DNA from 3 places in the Actinacidiphila glaucinigra genome. Region 1 is predicted to be linked to each of the others. Evidence: riboswitches for the same ligand, from Rfam matches in the RefSeq annotation. Region 1 holds a riboswitch; each other region holds the start of a gene.
What was found. Region 1 has a riboswitch for S-adenosylmethionine ahead of thrC (threonine synthase). Riboswitches for the same ligand answer to the same signal wherever they lie in the genome.
Positions count from the first base shown of each region.

Region 2: another riboswitch for S-adenosylmethionine. It lies ahead of OIE69_RS39985 (putative leader peptide); the one in region 1 lies ahead of thrC (threonine synthase).
Region 3: another riboswitch for S-adenosylmethionine. It lies ahead of OIE69_RS28565 (aminotransferase class V-fold PLP-dependent enzyme); the one in region 1 lies ahead of thrC (threonine synthase).

Region 1 is NZ_CP109144.1:5,030,006-5,035,154, reverse strand. It holds gene OIE69_RS22610 (cold-shock protein) at 1-15, opposite strand, end outside; gene OIE69_RS22605 (ubiquitin-like small modifier protein 1) at 441-719, opposite strand; gene thrC (threonine synthase) at 763-2,049, opposite strand; SAM riboswitch class I at 2,068-2,195, opposite strand; gene OIE69_RS22595 (glucosyl-3-phosphoglycerate synthase) at 2,353-3,324, shown strand; gene OIE69_RS22590 (alpha,alpha-trehalose-phosphate synthase (UDP-forming)) at 3,430-4,890, shown strand; gene OIE69_RS22585 (MFS transporter) at 4,904-5,149, opposite strand, start outside.
Region 2 is NZ_CP109144.1:8,805,574-8,810,722, forward strand. It holds gene OIE69_RS39975 (ABC transporter permease) at 1-402, opposite strand, end outside; gene OIE69_RS39980 (ABC transporter substrate-binding protein) at 406-2,025, opposite strand; gene OIE69_RS39985 (putative leader peptide) at 2,257-2,373, opposite strand; SAM riboswitch class IV at 2,408-2,543, opposite strand; gene OIE69_RS39990 (NtaA/DmoA family FMN-dependent monooxygenase) at 2,554-3,954, opposite strand; gene OIE69_RS39995 (LLM class flavin-dependent oxidoreductase) at 3,951-5,051, opposite strand.
Region 3 is NZ_CP109144.1:6,350,511-6,355,659, reverse strand. It holds gene OIE69_RS28580 (hypothetical protein) at 1-74, opposite strand, end outside; gene OIE69_RS28575 (rhomboid family intramembrane serine protease) at 189-968, shown strand; gene OIE69_RS28570 (Lrp/AsnC family transcriptional regulator) at 965-1,246, shown strand; gene OIE69_RS28565 (aminotransferase class V-fold PLP-dependent enzyme) at 1,284-2,678, opposite strand; SAM riboswitch class IV at 2,832-2,948, opposite strand; gene trpD (anthranilate phosphoribosyltransferase) at 3,136-4,200, opposite strand; gene qcrB (cytochrome bc1 complex cytochrome b subunit) at 4,327-5,149, opposite strand, start outside.

The DNA of each region.
Region 1 (5,149 bases):
GGTGCCCTGAGCCATTCCTAACTCCCCTATTGCTGGCCCTTCGCAGACCCGCACCTCGCGGACCCGGGTCAGACCTCACCCCCTACAGCCAAGGGGGCGTGCGCCGGAACGCGTCGACCGCGGCTGAATGTATCTGCCCGGACGCTGTCTGCAACAGGTCAATCGGACGAGAATTCCGGGCACGAAGAATCGGAAGAAGAGCCTGATCGGCGAATAATCCGGGGCAACTCGGACCGGACATAAGCGGCCAACACGACAATCGCTGCGTGAATTTGGCGATAAATCGCCGACAAGGCCGCCCCGGAGAAGGGGGTTGCGCAGAGCGTTGCAGGGAGTTGCGAGCCGCTCAGGGCAACTGTACAGGCCTTCAACTACCCCTCGAACACACAGGGGTGCCGGGAAGTCCCCGGCACCCCTGTCGCCTCCGCGGTCCGTGCGGCTCAGCAGCCGCCGGCCACCGCCGGGATGATCGAGACGGACGCGCCCTCGCCCACCGTGGTCTGCAGGCCCTCGGAGAAGCGGACGTCGTCGTCGTTCACGTAGACGTTCACGAAGCGGCGCAGCTTGCCCGTGTCGTCCAGGACCCGCGCGGAGATGCCCGGGTGGTTCTGCTCCAGCGAGTCGATGACGTCGGCCAGGGTGCCGCCCTCGGCCGGGACCTCGGCCCGGCCGCCGGTGTAGGTGCGGAGGATGGTCGGGATGCGGACGGTAGCGCTCATGATGCGGGGTTCACCTTCAGTCTGGGTCAGCCGGTGCGATGGGTCAGCCGGCCAGGCCGGCGGCGCGGAACGCGTCGAGGCTCGGGCGGATGGTGGCCGTGGGGCGTGAGGTCGGGGCGACGGCGTCCAGCGTCTTGAGCCCGTCGCCGGTGTTGAGCACGACGGTCTCGCCGGCCGGGTCGAGCTGCCCGGACTCGATGAGCTTGCGCAGCACGCCGACCGTCACACCGCCGGCCGTCTCGGCGAAGATGCCCTCGGTCCGGGCGAGCAGCTTGATCGCGTCCACCACCTGCTCGTCGGTGACGTCCTCTACGGCGCCGCCCGTGCGCCGGGCGATGTCCAGCACGTACGGGCCGTCGGCCGGGTTGCCGATGGCGAGCGACTTGGCGATCGTGTTCGGCTTCTGCGGGCGCACCACGTCGTGGCCGGCCTTGAAGGCGGTGGAGACCGGGGAGCAGCCCTCGGCCTGGGCGCCGTAGATCCGGTAGGGCTTCTCCTCCACCAGGCCGAGCTCGATCAGCTCCCGCAGACCCTTGTCGATCTTCGTCAGCTGCGAGCCCGAGGCGATCGGGATGACGATGTTGTCCGGCAGGCGCCAGCCCAGCTGCTCGCAGATCTCGTACGCGAGCGTCTTGGAGCCCTCGCCGTAGTAGGGGCGCAGGTTGACGTTGACGAAGCCCCAGCCCTCGCCGATCGGGTCGCCGATCAGCTCGCTGCAGAAGCGGTTGACGTCGTCGTAGGTGCCCTCGATGCCGACCAGCTCGCCGCCGTAGACCGCGGCCATGACGACCTTGCCCTCCTCCAGGTCGTGCGGGATGAACACGCAGGAGCGGAAGCCGGCCCGGGCGGCCGCGGCGCCCACGGCGCCGGCCAGGTTGCCGGTGGAGGAGCAGGACAGCGTGGTGAGGCCGAAGGTGCGGGCGGCCTCCAGGGCGATGGCGACGACCCGGTCCTTGAAGGAGTGGGTCGGGTTGCCGGAGTCGTCCTTGATGTGCAGGCCGCCGGTGACGCCCAGTTCGCGGGCGAGGTTGTCGGCCTTGACCAGCTTGGTGAAGCCCGGGTTGAGGTTGGGCTTGGAGGCCACGTCCGCGGGGACGGGCAGCAGCGGCGCGTAGCGCCAGATGTTGTTCGGCCCGGACTCGATCCGCTTGCGGAGGGTCTCGGGGTCGCCGCTCGGAAGGTCGTACGCCACTTCGAGCGGCCCGAAACAGGCCTCGCAGGCGAAAAGGGGCTCCAGCGGGAAGCGCTCGCCGCACTCGCGGCAGGAGAGCGCGGACGCGGGGCCGAAGGCGGAATCGGTGGACGCGGATGCAACGGTCTGCGCAGCCATGTCAGGCGAGGCCCTTTCTCCTCATCTTCCTCACGGCGCATCTCGCCGTGAGACGGAATTGGCACCTTCCCCACCTGGACCTCGCGGTCGGCGGGAGGGTTGCCGGGGCTTCAACGGGCCGTTCCCTCTGCCCCTCTGGATGAGCGGTATGGCGCCGGGCGTACTGCCCGGGCATTTGTCGGACGGGGCGCGATCACCGTGGACATACGATGGTCGTGCCTCGTGTTCAAGACTGTAACCGACGACCTCGAACCTGGTCATGGGCCGTCCGTCCTGCGAGACGGGCAGAAACGGAGCAACCCGGTGCTCGACGAGGTGGCCGGCTGGCTGCAACGGCGGTCCTGGACCGCCGACCGCAGGCCGCTGCCGCAACTGCTCGCCGCCAAGCGCGCCGCGGGCGCGCGCGGCACGGTCAGCGTCGTGCTGCCCGCCCTCGACGAGGAGGCCACGGTCGGGGAGATCGTCGGGACGATCCGCCGCGAGCTGATGAGCGAGGCGGTGCCGCTGGTCGACGAACTCGTCGTGCTGGACTCCGGGTCGACCGACCGGACCGCCGAGGTCGCGGCGGCCGCGGGCGCGGTCGTCGTCCACCGGGACGAGGTGCTCCCGCGGCTGCCCGCGCTGCCCGGCAAGGGCGAGGTGCTGTGGCGCTCGCTGCTCGTGACCCGCGGGGAGATCGTCTGCTTCGTCGACTCCGACCTGCGGGAGTTCGACGCGCGGTTCGTGTCGGGGATCGTCGGGCCGCTGCTCACGGACCCGGACCTGCGGCTGGTCAAGGCGATGTACGACCGGCCGCTGGAGACCGGCGGCACGGTCGTCCCGGCCGGCGGCGGCCGGGTGACGGAGCTGGTCGCGCGGCCGCTGCTCAACCTGCACTGGCCGCAGCTGGCGGGGTTCGTCCAGCCTCTCGGCGGGGAGTACGCGGCGCGGCGCTCGCTGCTGGAGCGGCTGCCGTTCCCCGTGGGGTACGGGGTGGAGCTCGGGCTGCTGGTGGACGCGCTCAACACGGTCGGGCTCGACGCCCTGGCCCAGGTCGACGTCGGCGTCCGGCACCACCGGCACCAGGACGGCCAGGCCCTGGGCCGCATGGCGGCGGCGATCTACCGGACGGCGCAGATCCGCCTGGCGCGGGGCCATCTCGTGCGGCCCTTCCTCACGCAGTTCGACCGCGCCCCGGGCGGCGGTTTCGAGCCGCACGTCCACGAGGTCGCGACGGAGGAGCGCCCCCCGATGCGCACGATCCCCGAGTACGCACGCCGCCGCGCGGTGGCGTGACCCCGGGGCGGTATCTGCGCCGGACCGCGACGGGGCGCGGCCGGAAACCCCCGGCTGGGCTAGCTCGTACGTTTGCGATCAGGGATGCGTGGCTAGGCTGGCCGCATGGTCGCATCGCATGCCGCGCGCGTTCTGGTCGCGTCCAACCGCGGCCCCGTGTCGTACAGCCTCCGCGAGGACGGCACGCTCGCCCCCCGCCGCGGCGGGGGCGGACTCGTGTCGGGCCTGAGCGCCATCGGGCCGGACGCGGACGCCGTCTGGGTCTGCGCGGCCCTGGGCGACGGGGACCGGGCCGCCGTACTGCGCGGTGCCGGGGGCGCGGGCCGGCTGCCCACCGCCGACACCGGCGGCCAGCACGTACGGATGCTGGACATCCCGGCGGACACCTTCGCGTCGGCCTACAACGGCATCGCCAACTCGGTCCTGTGGTTCGTCCACCACATGCTGTTCCAGACCCCGCTGGAGCCCGTCTTCGACGAGGACTTCCGCGAGCAGTGGGCGGCGTACGTGGCGTACAACGCCGCCTTCGCCGACGCGCTCGCCGACGAGGCGGCCCAGGGCGCGGCCGTGCTGGTGCAGGACTACCACCTGGTGCTGGTGCCGCAACTGCTCCGCTCGCGCCGCCCCGACCTGCGCATCGGCCACTTCTCGCACACCCCGTGGGCCCCGCCGGACTACTTCCGCCTGCTGCCGGACGACGTCGCCGCGGAGGTGCTGAGCGGCATCCTCGGCGCCGACCGGGCCTGTTTCCTGACCCGCCGCTGGGCGGACGCCTTCGCCGCGTGCTGCGCGGACGTGCTGGGCGCCTCCGTCATCCGCGACGCGGGCAGCCTGACGGTCACCCACCGGGGCCGCACCACGCGGATCGGGGTGCACGGCCTCGGCGCGGACGCCGACTTCCTGCGGGAGCGGGCGCACCGGCCGGACGTGGACGAGCGCCTGGCGGCGCTGCAGGAGGCCGTGGGCGGCCCGGACCGCAAGGTCATCGTGCGCGTGGACCGCACCGAGCTGTCGAAGAACATCGTGCGCGGCCTGCTCGCGTACGCGCAGCTGCTGCGCGACCACCCCGAATGGCAGGGGCGCGTGGTGCACATCGCCTTCGCCTACCCCTCCCGGCACGACCTGGCCGTCTACCGGGAGTACACGGACGAGGTCTCCGACCTCGCCGAGGAAATCAACGAGGAGTTCGCGACGCCTGGCTGGCAGCCGGTGGTCCTGCACGTCAAGGACGACTTCGCGCGCTCCCTGGCCGCCTACCGCCTGGCGGACGTCGCGCTGGTCAACCCGATCCGCGACGGCATGAACCTGGTGGCCAAGGAGATCCCGGTCGTCTCGGACGACGGCGTGGCGCTGGTGCTCTCCCGCGAGGCGGGGGCGTACGAGGAGCTGGGCGACGACGCGTTCGTGGTCAACCCGTACGACATCCGGGCCACGGCCAACGCCCTCCACCAGGCACTGTCCGTGTCGCACGGCGAGCGGGCCGAGGCCACCAAGCGACTCGTGGCGGCCTCGACGGCGCTCCCCCCGCAGCAGTGGTTCCTGGACCAGCTGCGGGCACTGGGCTAGACCCGGGCCGGCGCTACGCCCCGACCGGTGTCCTGTCCGGCGCGGGGCGGCCCTCGCGCAGGCCCAGCCGTTCGCTCGGCACCTTGTGGGTCTCACGGGCGGTGAGCGCGGCGAGCACCGGGGGCACGCAGAGGGCGGCGGTGAACAGGGCGACCGCGCCCCAGTCGTCGCCGTCGGGGCCGGCGATCTGCGCGGCGAAGGTGACCGCGAACCCGGCGATGGCGAAGCCGATCTGGGTGCCGAGCGCCATGCCCGAGAG
Region 2 (5,149 bases), 3.8 Mb from region 1:
CCGCAGCCACCTGTGCCCGGTGGAGGTCGCCAGCACCGCCACCCCGCCGCCGAGCACCACCGCGAGCAGCAGCGCCGCCCCGGTGAGCTGCAGGGTCTGCGGCAGCGCGTCGGCCAGGGTCGCCGAGACCGGTCGGCCGGTGGTGACCGAGTCGCCGAAGTCACCGCGCACGGCCCGGCCGAGGTGGTCGGCGTACTGCGCCAGTACCGGTTTGTCGAATCCGTACCGGTGCCGGAGCGCGGCGAGCTGCGCCGGTTCGATCTCGGCCGAGTCCGATCCGGCTCCCGCCATCGCCGAGACCGGATCGCCCGGCAGGAAGTCGAGGACGAGGAACGACACGGTGTATGCCGCCCACAGCACCCCGGCCGCCTGCGCGAGGCGCGCGATCACGTAGCGGTACACGCGCTAGCCGATCCAGGTGTCGTGCAGCTGGATCCGGCTGGAGGCGTCGAAGTCGAGGTCGTGCACCTTCCTCGACACACCCAGCTGGGTCTGCAGTTCGACCACCGGCACGGAGTAGGCGTTCCGGACGAGCAACCGCTGCGCCTCGCCCACCAGCCGGGTCCGCTCGGCCGCGTCGGTCGTCGCCGCCTGCCGGTCCAGCACCGAGTCCAGCGGGCTCGGCGGCAGACGGTACGCGTTGGCGAGCCCGGTGGAGTACGAGCTGCGCAGGATGTCGGGGTCGGCGCGGGTCACGTTCCCCCACAGCCCGTCGAAGTCACCGGCCTGCTGCACCTGGGCGATCTGGGAGATCTGCAGCTCCTTGAGCACCACGTCCACGCCGACCGACTTGAGCTGCTGCTGTACCAGTTCCAGGGCCGGCTGGTTCGTGGCCGCGTTCGCGAACCACTTCACGGTCAGGTTCAGCCTGGTGCCGTTCCTGGAGCGGATGCCGTCGGGTCCGGGCTTCCAGCCGGCCGCGTCCAGCAGGGAGGCCGCCTTCGCGGGGTCGTGGGCCAGGTCGGGGCCCTGGTTCCGGTAGCCCGGCGTGGTGTGCGCCAGGACGCTGGTCGCCGGCCGGGTGCCGGTGGGGAACACGGTGTCGGCGATCTGCTTCCGGTCGACGGCGTACCGGATCGCCTGCCGTACGTCGGCGTCCTTCAGGACCGGCCGGGAGTTGTTGAGCCCCAGACCGAACACGACGCCCGGGTTCGCCCGGCGCTGCAGCGTCACCTGACCGCCCTTCAGCGTCGCCTCGTCCGCCCTGCCGACGCTGCCGATCGCGTCCACCTGGCCGGACCGCAGACTGCCGGCCCGCACCCCCGCCTCGGGCACCACCTTGAACACCAGCCGGTCCAGGTACGCCTCGCCCTTCTTGCGCCAGCGCGGGGAACCCCATGCGTACCCCGTGCGCTTGGCCAGGGTGATCGACTGGTTCTGCACGTAGCGCTCCAGCACGAAGGGCCCGGAGCCGACCACGCCCTGGCTGCAACGGCGCTGCGGGGTCCTCTTCACGCTCGCCGACGACTCGATGCCCAGCGAGTGCGTCGACGTGGCCTGGAGGAACTGCGCGTTCGGCTTCTTGAACCTCACCCGGACCGTGAGCGTGTCGACCGCGCTCGTGCTCTCGACACCGCTCAGGTATCCCTGGGCGAGGATGGCGAGGGCGCCGAGCTTCGGGACGGCGTCGAAGTTGTCCTTGACCACCTGCGCGGTCAGCGGTGATCCGTCGCTGAAGGTGACGCCCGGTCTGAGGTGGAAGGTGAACGTCGTCGCGTCCGGGCTGACCTCCCAGCTCTCGGCCAGCCACGGCACGATCCTCCCGGTCTCCGGGTCCTGGTCGGTCAGGGAGTCCACGACCTGGCGCAGCGAGTAGATGGTGTCGTTGCTGCCGACCTGCTGCGGATCGACGCACCCCGCGTCGGAACCCACGGCGAAGGTCAGGGTGCCACCGGGCCGGGCCCGGCCGGTACCGGCGCCGGGATCGCCGCCGCTCGGCCCGCAGGCGGTCAGCAGGATGCCGGCGGTCAGAAGGGCGGGCAGAGCCGTCCACCGGGTGGATCGGGAACGCTGATGAGCTGTCACGGAGGGTTCTCCTACTCGTGTCACCGCACACCGGGCCACGCGAGCCGTGGCCGTGCACGGACGTGCCGCCCCGCCGGGCACGACGCCGCGACGGATCAGCGCTGGTCTGAAGGCCTTGGGGAAGGGAGGGGTCCGGTGGCGCGGGACGACGCACCGGACACACCTGCCGGGAGGTACGGAAGGCAGTGGCCGTGGCCGGCGGGGGAGGTCAGCCGGCCGGGCGGATCCGGATCAGCCCGGACACAGGCAGCCGGTGAAACGCTGCAGATCGATGTGGCGGCGGCGGGAGAGGCCGCAGAACAGCGTCGCCGCCGCGAGGGAGGCACTCAGGTCGCTGTTGTGGCGCATGCCGGTCCTCCCCTTCTTCGGGCCCCGCCCACGGGCCACGCGCTTGCGGAATCGCGGGTGATTCCGCCGGGCTTTCACCTGGAGCCTGGAGCCTGGAGCCTGGAACACCCCACCGCGCCGGACGGTTGCCGGTCAGGCGGCCGGTGCGTGACGCTGACGCTCGATGATCCCGTGGCCCGGTCAGCCCGCCGCGCGGTGGGCGGACACGGTACGGCGGGCGAGCGGTTCTCGCAGGCCGAGGTGGGAGCGGAGCGTCGAACCGGTGTACCCGGTGCGGTAGACGCCGCGTTCCTGCAGTTCCGGAACGAGCAGGTCGACGATGTCGTCGAGACCGTCCGGGATCAGGTAGGGCGTGACGTTGAAGCCGTCGATAGCCCCGTGCCGTACGAAGTGGGCGAACTTGTCAGCGAGGCCGGAGGGCGTGCCGACATGGCCGCGCTGGGGGCCGAGCGCGATGACGGTCTCGCGCAGCGACCAGCCGTGTGCCTCCGCCTTGGCACGCCACTCGGCGACCACGACGCGGGGATCGGTCACGCGCCGGGCACCGAAGGAGCCGTCGTTCTCGCCGACCACCGGGTCCTCTTTCGGTAACGGCCCGTCGGCGTCACGCTCCGACAGGTCGATGCCCCACAGCAGCCCGGCGATTCCCAGCGCCGTGGCGCGTGTGACCTGCTGCGACCGTATCCAGTGCTTCTTCTCCCGCGCCTCCTCCTCCGTGGCGCCGATGATGATCTCCGTGCCGGGCAGGATGCGCAGGTCGTCCTCGGGTCGCCCGGCCGCGCGCAGCCGCCGCCGGATGTCCGCGGCGAAGGCCAGCGCGTCGTCGAAGTCGGTGCCGTGCGCCGAGAAGATGACGTCGGCGTTGCGGGCGGCGAAGTCGCGACCCTCACCGGAGTCCCCCGCCTGGAAGACGACGGGGTGCCCCTGGGGGCTGCGCGGCAGGGTCGGAGTGAGGTCGACGTCGAACTGCGCCCCTTGGTGGCGTACGCGGCCCACGGCGCCCGGCACCGCCCAGGCGGGCGCGGACGCGGAGCCCGCGACGGCACCGTCCTCCCAGCCGTCCCACAGGGCGCGGGCCACGGTGAGGAACTCCTCGGCGCGCCGGTAACGGTCGCCGTGGTCGAGGTAGCCGCCGCGGCGGAAGTTCGCGCCGGTCCAGGCGTTGTCCGTGGTCACCACGTTCCACCCGGCGCGGCCTTCGGAGAGCAGGTCGAGCCCGGACAGGCGGCGGGCCAGGTCTGCGGGCTCGTTGAAGGTGGAGTTGGAGGTGCTGACCAGGCCGATACGGCGGGTGACGGCGGCCAGCGCGGCGAGCTGGGTGATCGCGTCCGGCCGTCCGGCCACGTCGAGGTCGTGGATGCGGCCGTCGACCTCGCGAAGCCGGAGCCCCTCGCCGAGGAAGAAGGCGTCGAACAGGCCCCGCTCGGCGGTCCGGGCGACCCGGCGGAACGAAGCGGGATCGATCTGGGAGCCGCTCTCCGGTGCGGACCAGACGGTCCAGTGGTTGACGCCCTGGAAGAACACCCCCAGATGCAACTGCGCGTGGGGCCGGGGGACGTCGAGAGGATCGGTGCGGGTCATCGGGCGTCCTCCTGGGCGGCCGCGGCGGCGAAACGGTTGGCGGGGCGCGCGAGACCCAGAGCCGAGCGCAGCGACGTGCCGGGCAGCGGGCGGGCGACGAGTCGCCGCTCGGCGAGGGCGGGCAGGACGAGCCGGGAGAGCACGGAGAGGTCCTCGTCCAGCACCAGCGGATGCAGACGCACGCCGTCGACGGCACCGCGCAGGTCGTGCAGCAACGCGACCAGTCGCTCAGCGGATCCGACGTGCCGCAGCCGGCCCCGGTCCGTCCACGGCGCGTGCCGCTCCAGGTCCGCGACGCGCTCGGCACCACTGGCCGCCGGGGTGTCGAGCGCGACCTCGACCTCCGCGAAGACGCGAGGTGTGCCCGCGGCAGCGGCGGCCGCCGTGACCGCCCTGACGTCCCGGCCGGCGACCAGGGCGACGTCGAGTTGGGAGGCGGGGACGAGATGTGGCCGGCCCAGGACGACCAGTTGCCCCTGCGGCGGGCGCGGCACGATCGCCGGTCCCCTCACGGCGTACGACTCCCCGGTGAAGTCGACGTAGTGGAGCCGGTCACGGTCCAGGTAGCGGCTGGTGGCCACCGAACGGATGACGGCGTCGTCCTCCCAGGAGTCCCACAGAGCCCGCACCACCTCCACGGCGTCACGGGTCTCCGCCGCCCGCGCGCGGGAGTCGGTGACCGGCGGCCGCCCCCAGGCGCGAGCCGCCCCGGGATGGTCCTCCTCGGTGACGACCCACCCCCCGCGACCGGCGGAGACGTGGTCCAGGGACGCCAGCTGGCTGGACACGTGGAAGGGTTCGGCGTAGGTGACCGGCACGACGGGCGTGATCCCGATCGTGCTCGTGGACGCGGCGATGAAAGCCGCCCGTTCCACCGCGCCGATACGGCCCACCGGATCCGGCGGGGCCCCGGGCGGCAGCACGCCGTCGTCCAGGGTGAGGAGGGTGAACCCGGCGTTCTCCGCCACGGCGGCCACGCCGGCCACGCGGCGCGGGGTCAGGAGCCGGTCGGGGGCGTGGTCCGCGCGGCGCCAGGCCGCGGGGTGGGCGCCCTCGCCGTCGATCTCCACGGCGAGGTGCAAAGGGGGACGGGACATGGGCGGGCGGTCCTTCCGGGAGCACGGGAACCCGCGGCCGTGGGGCCACGTCGGAACGGCCGGCCGCGCCGGCCGGCAGGGCTCAGAGGTGCGCGGAA
Region 3 (5,149 bases), 1.3 Mb from region 1:
ACGTCGAACCGGGTCAGATTGCCGCACAGGGTGCAACGCCAGCGGGTCGTGACGGTCGGCAGGGGCACCGGCATCGGTCGTCTCCTCGGTCGCGCGGATGCGTTCCGGTCACCCTACGGCCTCGGTGGTCCCGCGCGCTGCGGCGAGGCGCCCCGCGCCCGTTACACCCGTTCCGTCATGATCGGTCCATGGTCATCCCGGTGTACGACAAGAACCCCGTCCACCGCACACCCGTGGTGACGTACGCGCTGATCGGGCTGTGCGGGGTGCTGTTCCTCATCAGCCCGTCCTCCGGGCTCAACTACATGTACGGCATGGGCCACGATCAGGTGTGCGCCCAGGCGACGTACTTCGCCCGCTGGGGTGTCATCCCCACCGAGCTCTGGCACGGGCACATCCCCCTGGCGCAGGTGCCGATGCCGACCGGCTGCCCGCCCCTCGGGTCCTTCGCCACCTCACCGTTCGTGTCGGTGCTCACCGCGCTGTTCGTGCACGGCGGTTGGTTCCACCTGCTCGGCAACATGCTCTTCCTCTGGGTCTTCGGCGACAACGTCGAGAACCGCATGGGCCGCTTCCGCTTCCTGCTCTTCTACATCGCCTCCGGCTACGTGGCGACGTACGGCTACGCGCTCGGGCACACCTCCTCCACGCAGACCCTGGTCGGCGCGTCCGGGGCGATCTCCGGGGTGCTCGGCGCGTACCTCTACCTCTACCCCAAGGCCCGGGTGACCAGCGTCTTCCCCTTCCTCTTCTTCCTGCCGCTGCGCTTCCCGGCCTGGATGGTGCTGATCTTCTGGTTCGTCCTGCAGTGGCTCGCCGGCGAGATCCAGCAGACGGGTCCCGGGGTGGCCTACCTCGCCCACATCACCGGCTTCGTCTGCGGCTTCCTGTGCACGTGGGTGTGCTGTCGCGCAACGCCTAAGCTTGAGCCCGCAGCCAGGGCGAGCCAAGGAGACCCACAGCCGTGATCACCGCGATCGTGCTCATCAAGACCAGCGTCGACCGTATCCCCGAGATCGCGGAGTCCATCGCCGCGCTCGACAGCGTCAGCGAGGTCTATTCCGTGACGGGGACGTACGACCTGGTCGCCATGGTGCGGGTGGCCCGGCACGACGAGCTCGCGGACGTCATCCCGGGCCGGATCAGCAAGATCCCCGGCGTCGAGGCCACCGACACCCACGTGGCGTTCCGCACCTACTCCCAGCACGACCTGGAGACGGCCTTCGCCATCGGCCTGGACGCCTGACCGGTCCGCCCGGCACGGCGCACCGGGGCCGGGCCGCTCAGGCCTGGTCCCGGTCCGGCACGCAGCGGCCGTCCTCGGTCCGGTAACGCCACTTGGCCCCGTCCGACACCAGCTCCCGCACCGCGTCGACGAAGCGTTCCACGTGCTCGTCCGGGGTGCCCGCGCCGAAGGAGACCCGGATGGCGTTGAGCGCGGGGGCGCCCCCGACCGAAGGCTCCGGAAGCTCGCCCGGGGCGGCCTCGGGGGCACCGCACTCGCCCGGCTCCTGGTCGGCGGCGCCGAGCAGGGTGCGCAGCAGCGGGTGTGCGCAGAAGAGGCCGTCGCGGACGCCGATCCCGTACTCCGCGGAGAGCGCCGCCGCGAAGTGGGAGCTGTTCCAGCCCTCGACGACGAAGGAGACGACACCGACCCGGGGGGCGTCGTCGCCGAACAGCGAGAGCACCCTGACCTCGGGCACCTCGGCCAGTCCGGCCCGCACGCGGGCCACCAGCGCCTGCTCCCGCTCGACCAGCAGGTCGAACCCGGCCTCCGTCAGCGCGCGGCAGGCCGAGGCGATCGCGTAGGCGCCGATCACGTTGGGCGAGCCGGCCTCGTGCCGGGCGGCCGTGGTGTGCCAGTCGACGTCCACCCCGCCGTCCGCACTCCGGGCCACCCGCCGGGAGGCGCCGCCTCCGGCCAGGTAGGGCTCGGCCGCGCACAGCCAGTCGGCGCGGCCGGCGAGCACGCCGGAGCCGAAGGGCGCGTACAGCTTGTGCCCGGAGAAGGCCACCCAGTCCACGTCGAGTTCCGCGATGTCCACCGGGTGGTGCGGGGCGAGCTGCGCCGCGTCCAGCACGATCCGGGCGCCATGGGCGTGGGCCGCCGCGGCCAGCTCCCGCACCGGCCAGAGCTCACCGGTCACATTGGACGCCCCGGTCACGCAGACCAGCGCCGGTCCGTCCGTCGCCCGGGCGGCCAGTGCCCGCTCCAGCGTCGCCACGGCCTCCGCCGGGGTGCGGGGGGCACCGAGGTAGGTCACGTCGGCCTCCCGCCACGGCAGCAGGGACGCGTGGTGCTCGGTCTCGAAGACGAAGACGCTCGTGCCGGCCGGTACGGCGGCGGCCAGCAGGTTCAGCGAGTCGGTGGTCGAACGGGTGAAGATCACCTGGTCGCCGGGGCGACAGCCGAGGAACTCCGCGACCGTGGCGCGGCTCTGCTCGAACAGGTCGGTCGACAGCTGCGAGAGGTAGCCGGCCCCCCGGTGCACGCTGCCGTAGTACGGCGCGTAGGCCGCCACGTCGTCCCAGACCCGCTGCAGCGCGGGCGCGCTGGCCGCGTAGTCGAGGGCGGCGTAGCCCACCTCGCCCCCGGTCACGAGCGGCACGAGGACCTCGCGTCCCAGGACGGGCAGCGGAGCGCGGACGGACGAGGGCAGGGCAGGGCGCAGCGACATGGCGAAGTCTCCTGGGAGCAGGCGTGGGTGAAGGAACGTCAGTGATGACGGAACAGCCCTCGGCACGACGGGCGGACGCCCGGGGAGGGTGGGGAGGCGGCTGGGGGCCGGGAAAGGCCCTAGCGCATTCGCTTGCTCATGGAGGAACTCCTCTGACCGCGCTTGCCGCAGACCTCGCTGCCTGCGGCCTGGTCATCACCCGGGGCACCCCGCCACGGAAGGAGGGTTGCCGGACAGCGGGCCGGGGCCGTTTCGCTGTCACTCGTGACCTGCGCAGCATCATGCCACACGGGCACCTCGCCGCAAGCCGCGGTCCGCATCCCGGACGGCCCGCCCGGGAGCGGCCGGCACGGGGTCGGACGGCACGGGGTCGGACGGCACGGGGTCGGACGGAACAGCGGCGGACAGCACGGAGGGCCGGGGCAACGGCCCCGGCCCTCCGTGGTGGTTCTCGTGGTCAGGCCTGCGTGGCCGCGGCCCACCGCTCGAGCGTCCGTGCGGCCGCCCCGGAGTCGACCGACTCGGCCGCCCGCGCGATCCCGGCCGCGATCCGGTCGGTCAGCCGGCCACCCGCACCCTCCAGCGCCACCAGCGCGGCCGCCGAGTTGAGCAGCACCGCGTCACGGACCGGGCCGGTCTCGCCGGCCAGCAGCCGGCGGGCGACGTCGGCGTTGTATGCGGCGTCCGCGCCCCGCAGCGCCTCGATCGGCACCAGTTCGATGCCGACGTCGCGCGGGTCGAAGGACTCCTGCTCGACCTTCCCGTCCCGCACCACCCACACCTGGGAGGTGGCCGTGACGGTGAGCTCGTCCAGCCCGTCGTCGCCCCGGAACACCAGCGCGGAGGAGCCGCGGCGGGCCAGCACACCCGCGATCAGACCGGCCATCCGGGTGTCGAAGCACCCCACGGCGGAGGCGCCCACCCGGGCCGGGTTGGTCAGCGGGCCGAGGATGTTGAAGGAGGTCGGGATGCCCAGGTCGCGGCGGGCCGGGGCGGCGAACCGCATCGCGGGGTGGAACTTCGCGGCGAAGCAGAAGGTGATCCCGGTTTCCTCGGCTACCTCCGCCACCCGGCCGGCGGGCAGGTCGAGGTTGATGCCGAGCTTCTCCAGGACGTCGGAGGCACCGCTGGCGCTGCTGGCCGCGCGGTTGCCGTGCTTGACGACCTTCGCGCCCGTGCCGGCGATGACGATGGCGGACATCGTGGAGATGTTCACGGTCCTGGCACGGTCGCCGCCGGTGCCGACGATGTCCACGGCGGGGCCCGGGATGTGCAGCGGCTCCGCGTGCGCGTACATCGACTCGACGAGGCCGGTGACCTCCTCGACGGTCTCCCCCTTGGCCCGCAGGGCGACCATGAAGCCGGCGACCTGGGCGTCCGAGGCCTCGCCGCTCATGATCCGGTCCATCGCCCACGCCGCTTCGGCCGCCGTCAGGTCCTTGCCGTTCAGCAGCGCGCCCAGGACGTCGGGCCAGGAGCCGCCCGCCACGGATGCGCCTCCGGCGGGGTTCACAACGCTCATGGTCCACTCCATGGGGTCTGACGTGCGGCGGGAAACCTTCGGCTCCAGCCTATCGGCGCGGGGGAACGGGAAAGGGCCCCGTCCATCGGATGGACGGGGCCCTGCCCGGTGGCACAGCTTCAGTGATCAGTGGTGACCGTGGCCGCTCGTGATCTCCTCGTACTCCTCGACTGTGGGCTTGTCGATCTGCGTTCCCTCGCCGTAGTAGCCGCGGGACAGCCTCGCGCGCAGCTTCTCCGTGGGGCCGACCTTCTTCTCCACGCCGTTCTCGTCGACCTCGGGGCCGACCTCGAGCGGCTTGGGCTGCTCGTGCTGGGTGAGCTTGAACAGCGCGCCCTGCTCCAGCGGCTCGTGGATCTCGATGAACTCACCGTGCGGGAGGCGCTTGATGATGCCGGTCTCGCGACCGTGCAGCACCTTGTCCCGGTCGCGCCGCTGCAGACCCAGGCAGATCCGCTTGGTGACGAAGAAGACCAGCACCGGCAGCACGAAGAACGAGATCCGGACCACCCAGGTGATCGCGTTGATCGACAGATGGAAGCGGGTGGCGAAGAGGTCGTTGCCACCACCGACGAGCAGGATCAGGTAGAGGCTGATCCAGGCGGCGCCGATACCCGTGCGGACGGGACGGTTGCGCGGCCGGTCGAGCAGGTGGTGCTCGCGCTTGTCACCGGTGACCCAGGACTCCAGGAACGGATAGACGCCCATGAAGCCCAGGACCAGCGGGAAGATCACCAGCGGGATGAACACGCCCAGGACGAGCGTGTGGCCCGCGAAGTTGATCTCCCAGCCCGGCATGATGCGGATCAGGCCTTCGGAGAAGCCCATGTACCAGTCGGGCTGGGCGTCGGTCGACACCTGGTCCGGCCGGTAGGGGCCGTAGGCCCACACCGGGTTGACGGAGACCAGCGCGGACATGGCCGCGATGACACCGAAGACCACGAAGAAG